2 linked regions of the Roseateles amylovorans genome follow. The protein of the gene in region 2 binds, or shares a complex with, the protein of the main gene of each other region. Links are inferred from orthologs where the notes say so. Each region holds a gene or a part of one and is shown on either strand. Other genes may lie near its edges. The genes, in order: secY and secA.

What was found.
Region 1: the proteins of secA (region 2) and secY are in contact, whole or in part, in a crystal structure (PDB 3DIN), measured with the Thermotoga maritima proteins. The link is inferred for Roseateles amylovorans from one-to-one orthologs. Residues at the interface, in WP_004082002.1 of Thermotoga maritima: Glu261, Ala262, Arg263, Lys300, Ala301, Arg302, Thr303, Ile304, Ile305, Leu323, Tyr324, Asp325, Pro326, Val329, Ser330, Tyr333, Ile336, Lys340, Phe345, Val349, Glu363, Phe364, Tyr374, Ser375, Gly376, Gly377, Glu393, Ile395, Thr482, Ser483; in WP_004081795.1 of Thermotoga maritima: Glu108, Gly109, Glu110, Glu111, Ala236, Glu237, Arg238, Arg239, Ile240, Thr241, Ile242, Gln243, Tyr244, Ala245, Arg246, Arg247, Val248, Thr249, Gly250, Arg251, Arg252, Val253, Tyr254, Gly256, Ala257, Ser258, Thr259, Tyr260, Leu261, Pro262.

Annotation. Positions count from the first base shown.
Region 1 is NZ_CP104562.2:718,623-721,762, reverse strand. What follows is about bases 262-3,087. They hold secY (preprotein translocase subunit SecY), read right to left. Parts: upstream 2,417-3,087; coding sequence 1,106-2,416; downstream 262-1,105. Other genes in these bases: rpmD (50S ribosomal protein L30), read right to left, coding at 2,900-3,082; rplO (50S ribosomal protein L15), read right to left, coding at 2,442-2,873; infA (translation initiation factor IF-1), read right to left, coding at 834-1,052; rpmJ (50S ribosomal protein L36), read right to left, coding at 657-770; rpsM (30S ribosomal protein S13), read right to left, coding at 262-620. Outside these bases: rpsK (30S ribosomal protein S11), read right to left, coding at 1-226; more of rpsM, read right to left, coding at 255-261; rpsE (30S ribosomal protein S5), read right to left, coding at 3,099-3,140. UniProt on the Escherichia coli protein: The central subunit of the protein translocation channel SecYEG. Consists of two halves formed by TMs 1-5 and 6-10.
Region 2 is NZ_CP104562.2:1,728,450-1,732,025, forward strand. Bases 34-3,295 are described here. They hold secA (preprotein translocase subunit SecA), read left to right. Parts: upstream 34-338; coding sequence 339-3,095; downstream 3,096-3,295. Other genes in these bases: N4261_RS07505 (DciA family protein), read right to left, coding at 34-80; argJ (bifunctional glutamate N-acetyltransferase/amino-acid acetyltransferase ArgJ), read left to right, coding at 3,272-3,295. Outside these bases: more of N4261_RS07505, read right to left, coding at 1-33; more of argJ, read left to right, coding at 3,296-3,576. UniProt on the Escherichia coli protein: Required for protein export, interacts with the SecYEG preprotein conducting channel.

The sequences.
Region 1 (3,140 bases), 1.0 Mb from region 2 along the record:
CAGCCACTTCCGCAGCCACCTGGGCGGCGAACGGCGTCGACTTGCGCGAGCCCTTGAAACCTTGACCACCGGAAGAGGCCCAGGACAGCGCACCACCCTGACGATCGGTGATCGTGATGATGGTGTTGTTGAACGATGCGTGAACGTGCGCAATGCCGTCAGCAACGTTCTTGCGAACCTTCTTGCGAACGCGCTGGGCAGCCGAGTTATTGGGTGCTTTTGCCATGGTGAGCTTTCTTCAGTTGCCGCAGAGATTACTTCTTGCCCGTGGCAGCCGACTTGCGCGGGCCCTTGCGGGTACGCGCATTGGTACGGGTGCGCTGACCACGCACCGGGAGGCCGCGGCGGTGGCGGAAGCCACGATAGCAACCCAGGTCCATCAGACGCTTGATGTTGATGGACATCTCGCGACGCAGGTCGCCTTCGATGGTCAGACGGCCGACTTCATCACGGATCTTTTCCAGATCAGAGTCAGTCAGGTCCTTGACCTTCTTGTCAAACGGAATGCCGCAGCTCGAGCAGATCTTCTGCGCGGTCGTACGGCCAATGCCGTAGATCGAGGTCAGACCGATCTCGGTGTGCTTATGCGGCGGAATGTTGATACCAGCAATACGTGCCATGTGCGTCCTCTAATTCGCTTGCAGTCGTGCGGCCAATCAGCCCTGGCGCTGCTTGTGGCGCGGATCGGTACAGATCACACGCACCACGCCGTTGCGACGGATGATCTTGCAATTGCGGCACATCTTCTTCACAGATGCCGAAACTTTCATGGTCTGCTCCTTGACCTACTCTGTTCGCTCAATCAGCGTTAATCCGGGGGGTTGCTAAAAAGCTCACTTCGCCCGGAACACGATGCGAGCACGACTCAAATCGTACGGTGTCAGCTCAACAGTCACTTTGTCACCAGGCAGGATCCGGATGTAGTGCATCCGCATCTTTCCTGAGATATGACCGAGAACGACATGACCGTTCTCCAGCTTGACACGAAAGGTTGCATTCGGGAGGTTTTCAACAATCTCACCATGCATCTGAATGACGTCATCTTTCGCCATACCTTCGAGACTTACTGGAAAAGGGTCCTAATATTTTCCGATCGTTCGATGCTTCAGTTGGCCTTGAAATTGGCCTTCTTCAGCAGCGACTCATACTGCTGGCTCATCACATAGGACTGGACCTGCGCCCAGAAGTCCATCGTGACGACCACGATGATCAGCAGCGACGTTCCACCGAAATAGAACGGCACGTTGTACTTCAGCGTCAGGAACTCCGGCAGCAGGCACACACCGGTGATGTACACCGCACCCGCCAGCGTCAGCCGAGACAGGATCTTGTCGATGTGCCGAGCCGTCTGGTCACCAGGACGAATCCCGGGGATGAACGCGCCGCTCTTCTTCAGGTTGTCTGCAGTCTCACGGCTATTGAACACCAGCGCCGTGTAGAAGAAGCAGAAGAACACGATCGCAGCCGAGTACAGCAGCACATAGATCGGCTGACCCGGACGCAGCGCATCTGCCATGTCCTTGAGCCAACGCATGCTGTCGCCGGTCGCAAACCAGCTCACCAACGTGGTCGGCAGCAGGATGATCGACGATGCGAAGATCGGCGGAATCACTCCGGACATGTTCAGCTTCAGCGGCAGATGCGAGCTCTGACCACCGTAGACCTTGTTCCCGACCTGGCGCTTCGCGTAGTTCACGAGAATCTTGCGCTGGCCGCGTTCAACGAACACCACCAGGTAAGTCACGCCAACCACAATCGCCAGCACCACCAAGCAGGAGATCACGCTCATCGCGCCGGTACGAACCAGCTCGAGCAGCCCACCAATGGCGCCGGGCAGTCCTGCCGCGATTCCACCGAAGATCAGGATCGAGATGCCGTTGCCCAGACCGCGCTCGGTGATCTGCTCACCCAGCCACATCAGGAACATCGTGCCGGCCACCAAGCTGGTGACTGCTGTCAGACGGAATCCGAAACCCGGGCTCAGCACCAGCCCTGGCGAGCTCTCCAGCGCAAAAGCAATGCTCAAGCTCTGGAAAATTGCCAGCCCCAGGGTGCCGTACCGGGTGTACTGAGTGATCCGACGACGACCCGCCTCGCCTTCCTTCTTCAGCGCTTCCAAACTCGGCACCACGTACGTCATCAACTGCATGACGATCGAAGCCGAGATGTAGGGCATGATGCCCAGCGCAAAGACGGTAAAGCGCGACAAAGCGCCGCCCGAGAACATATTGAACAGGCTCAGGATCCCGCCCTGCTGACCCTTGAACAGCTGCTGAAGCTGCGTAGGATCGATGCCGGGCACCGGGATGTGTGCGCCAATCCGATAGACGACCAGCGCCAGCACCAGGAACACAAGCCGACGACGGAGGTCACCAAACTTGCCGCTCTTGGCCAACTGGGATGCGTTGCTTGCCACTGTGCCTAGTCCTGTGCTGGGCTGATCAAGCGACGGAGCCGCCGGCAGCCTCAATGGCAGCCTTCGCACCAGCCGTCACGCCGAGGCCCTTCACGACCACCTTGCGGCTGATCTCGCCGGACTTGATGACCTTCACGGACTTCGCCAGGTCCGAGACCAGACCAACCGCCTTCAGCGTCAGCAGATCGATCTCTTCACCCGCCAGCTGCTGCAGTTCGCTCAGGGTCACTTCCGCATTGAACGGACGAGCCAGCGACTTGAAGCCACGCTTGGGCAGACGACGCTGCAGCGGCATCTGGCCGCCTTCGAAGCCGACCTTGTGGAAGCCACCGGCACGCGACTTTTGACCCTTGTGACCACGACCAGCGGTCTTTCCCAGACCGGAGCCGATGCCACGGCCCACACGACGCTTGGAGTGCTTGGCACCAGCGGCGGGCTTGATGGTATTGAGTTGCATCTCTTGTTCCTCGTTGGTTCAGGGCCTTACAGCACCTGCACCAGGTAGGCGATCTTGTTGATCATGCCGCGCACTGCGGGCGTATCTTCGAGCGTGCTTGTGCTGTTGAGCTTGCGCAGACCCAGACCCACCACGGTGGCACGGTGCGAAGCGCGGCAACCGATAGGGCTGCGCACCAGCTTGACCGTCAGAGTTTTCTTGTCAGACATCTCTATCTCCCGGCGATCAGTTGAAGATCTCTTCAACCGACTTGCCGCGCTTCGCCGC
Region 2 (3,576 bases):
TGGCGCGACATCGCCCGCCCGAAATCCATGGGATCGGGTGCCGATGGCCTGGGTCTGCGCGGCAGGTAACGGGTCGTCATCTCGGCAGTGTAGTGGCCGCGGCGGCGCCAGGGGCGGGTGCTAAACTCCGCCGGTTTTTCTACGCGTTGGTTTGTCCTTGCTTGCAATCCGGTGTTTGCACCCCAAGCTGGATGGATCGCGCGCGCCGCCCGTCGGCGCCAGGACGGTCGCCGCCCCGGTCTGCATGCTCCATGCAGGCCAAGGGCGGTTCCGGCACGGGCCTGCCCGGACACGATCCAGGCAGTTCCGAGCCTCATGCAAAGAACTCCACCAGCTTCATGTTGCCCAAGCTTTTGACCCAGATTTTTGGCAGTCGCAATGAGCGCCTGCTCAAGACTTACCGCAAGGTCGTCCAGCAGATCAACGCGCTGGAGCCGCAGTTCGAGGGCCTGAGCGACGAGCAATTGCGCGGCAAGACCGAAGAATTCAAGCAACGGATCGCCGCTGGCGAGACCGTCGACCAGATCCTGCCGGAAGCCTTTGCCATCTGCCGGGAAGGCAGCAAGCGCATCCTGAAGATGCGTCACTTCGACGTGCAGTTGATCGGCGGCATGGTCCTCAACGCCGGCAAGATCGCGGAAATGCGCACCGGTGAAGGCAAGACGTTGATGGCGACGCTGCCGGTCTACCTGAATGCGCTGACCGGCAAGGGCGTGCACGTGGTGACGGTGAACGACTACCTCGCCCGCCGCGATGCGGAATGGATGGGTCGCCTCTACACCTTCCTCGGTCTGACGGTCGGCATCAACCTGCCGCACGCGCCGCGCGAGCAGAAGCAGGCCGCCTACGCGGCCGACGTCACCTACGGCACCAACAACGAATACGGCTTCGACCTGTTGCGCGACAACATGGTCTATGAAGTGCGGGACCGCGTGCAGCGCGGCCTGGCCTACGCCATCGTCGACGAGGTGGACTCGATCCTGATCGATGAGGCCCGCACCCCGCTGATCATCTCCGGCCAGGCCGAGGATCACACCTCGCTCTACCAGGCCATCAATGTCGTGGCCCCGAAGCTGAAGCGCCAGATCGGCGAACTGGACCCCCGCACCGGCGAGGGCGTGATCGATCCGGGCGACTTCACCGTCGACGAGAAATCCCATCAGATCTATCTGACCGAAGACGGTCATGAGAATGCCGAACGGCTGCTCAGTCAGGCCGGCCTGCTGGCAGAAGGCGCCAGCCTGTATGACGCCGCCAACATCACGCTGATGCATCACCTGTATGCCTCGCTGCGGGCGCATCACGTCTACAAGCGCGATCAGCAGTACGTCGTGCAGAACGACGAGGTCATCATCGTCGACGAGTTCACCGGACGTCTCATGACCGGTCGCCGTTGGAGCGACGGCCTGCACCAGGCGGTCGAAGCCAAGGAAGGCGTGCAGATCCAGGCGGAAAACCAGACGCTCGCCTCGGTGACCTTCCAGAACTATTTCCGCATGTACGGCAAGCTGGCCGGCATGACCGGCACGGCCGATACCGAAGCCTACGAATTCCAGGAAATCTACGGTCTGGAAACCGTGGTCATTCCGCCCAACCGTCCCACGGTGCGCCGCGACGAACTGGACCTGGTCTACAAGACTTCCGATGAAAAGTACAAGGCGGTCACCGAAGACATCCGTGCCTGCCATGAGCGCGGCCAGCCGGTGCTGGTGGGCACGACCTCGATCGAAAACTCGGAACAGGTGTCGACGCTGCTGACCAAGGCGGGCCTGGAGCACCAGGTCCTGAACGCCAAGCAGCACGCCCGCGAGGCCGACATCATTGCCCAGGCCGGACGCCCCGGTGTGATCACCATCGCCACCAACATGGCGGGCCGCGGCACGGACATCGTGCTGGGCGGCAGCATCGAAAAGGAAGTGCAGGCGATCGAGACCGACGACTCGCTGCCCGACGCCGAGAAGCACGCCCGCGTGGCGGCACTCAAGGCGGCTTGGCAGCCGGTCCATGAACAGGTCAAGGCCGCAGGTGGCCTGCGGGTGATCTCCACCGAGCGCCACGAAAGCCGCCGCATCGACAACCAGCTCCGGGGTCGTTCCGGTCGTCAGGGTGACCCGGGCTCGTCGCGCTTCTACCTGTCGCTGGACGATCAACTGATGCGCATCTTCGCCGGCGATCGCGTCCGCGCGATCATGGACCGCCTGAAGATGCCCGAGGGCGAGGCGATCGAAGCCGGCATCGTGACTCGGTCGATCGAAAGCGCACAGCGCAAGGTGGAAGCGCGCAACTTCGACATCCGCAAGCAACTGCTGGAGTACGACGATGTGTCGAACGACCAGCGCAAGGTCATCTATCAGCAGCGCAACGAGATCCTCGAAGCCTCCGAGCTGCTGGAGCAGATCAGCCATCTGCGTCGCGGCACGCTGACCGATGTGGTGCGCGGCTTCGTGCCCGAGGAAAGCCTGGAAGAGCAGTGGGATCTGCCCGCTCTGGAGCGCGTGCTCAAGGACGAGTGGCAACTGGTCGTTCCGCTGGCCGATCTGCTCAAGAAGAGCGAATCGCTGACCGACGAAGACATCCTCGACCAGGTGCTGAAGGCGGGCGATACCGCTTTCCAGGAAAAGCTGGAGCGGGTCGGTCTGGAGCAGTTCACCCCGTTCATGCGCATGGTGCTGCTGCAGAGCATCGACCAGCATTGGCGTGAGCATCTGGCGGCGCTGGACTATCTTCGCCAGGGCATTCATCTGCGCGGCTACGCGCAGAAGAACCCGAAGCAGGAATACAAGCGCGAAGCGTTCGAGCTGTTCTCGCAGCTGCTGGACTCGGTCAAGCTGGAAGTCACCCGCGTGCTGCTGAATGTGCGCATCCAGTCGCAAGAGGAGGCCAGCGCGGCCGCCGAGGCGATCGAGCAACGCGCCGAGAACGTGAGCAACGTGACCTACACCCATCCAAACGAGGATGGCTCGGTGTCGCAGGATGTGGCCTCCGCAGACGGCACGCCAGCGGCGCCCGCCGAGTGGGGCCATGTGGGGCGTAACGACCCCTGCCCGTGCGGCAGCGGCAAGAAGTTCAAGCAGTGCCACGGCAAGCTGGCTTGATCGACTGAACCCAGCCGGATCGGCGAGCGCAAGGGTGGGCACGCCACCCCACTCGTTCCGGATCAGCAAGCATCGCCATGACGGCGTCCCCAGGGACGCCGTTGTGGTTTCTGACGCTCCTACAATCCGCGGCATCCGGCCCTTCGTGGCCGCACCCTACCTATCGATACCCTGCCATGCCCGTCAATCTGACTGCTCCTGATCCCCAAACCCTGCTGCCCGTGCCTGGCGTGCGGCTGGGCGTCACGATGGCCGGCGTGCGCAAGGCCAATCGTCGCGACCTCAGTGTGATCGCCATTGATGAGGGCGCCAGCGTGGCCGGCGTGTTCACCCGCAATCGTTTCTGCGCCGCCCCGGTGCAGATCTGCCGAGAGCATCTGGCCGCGGGCGCGCAGATCCGCGCCATCGTCATCAACACCGGCAATGCCAATGCCGGCACCGGCGCGGATGGCCTGGGCCGCGCCCGCCAGACCTGCGAGGC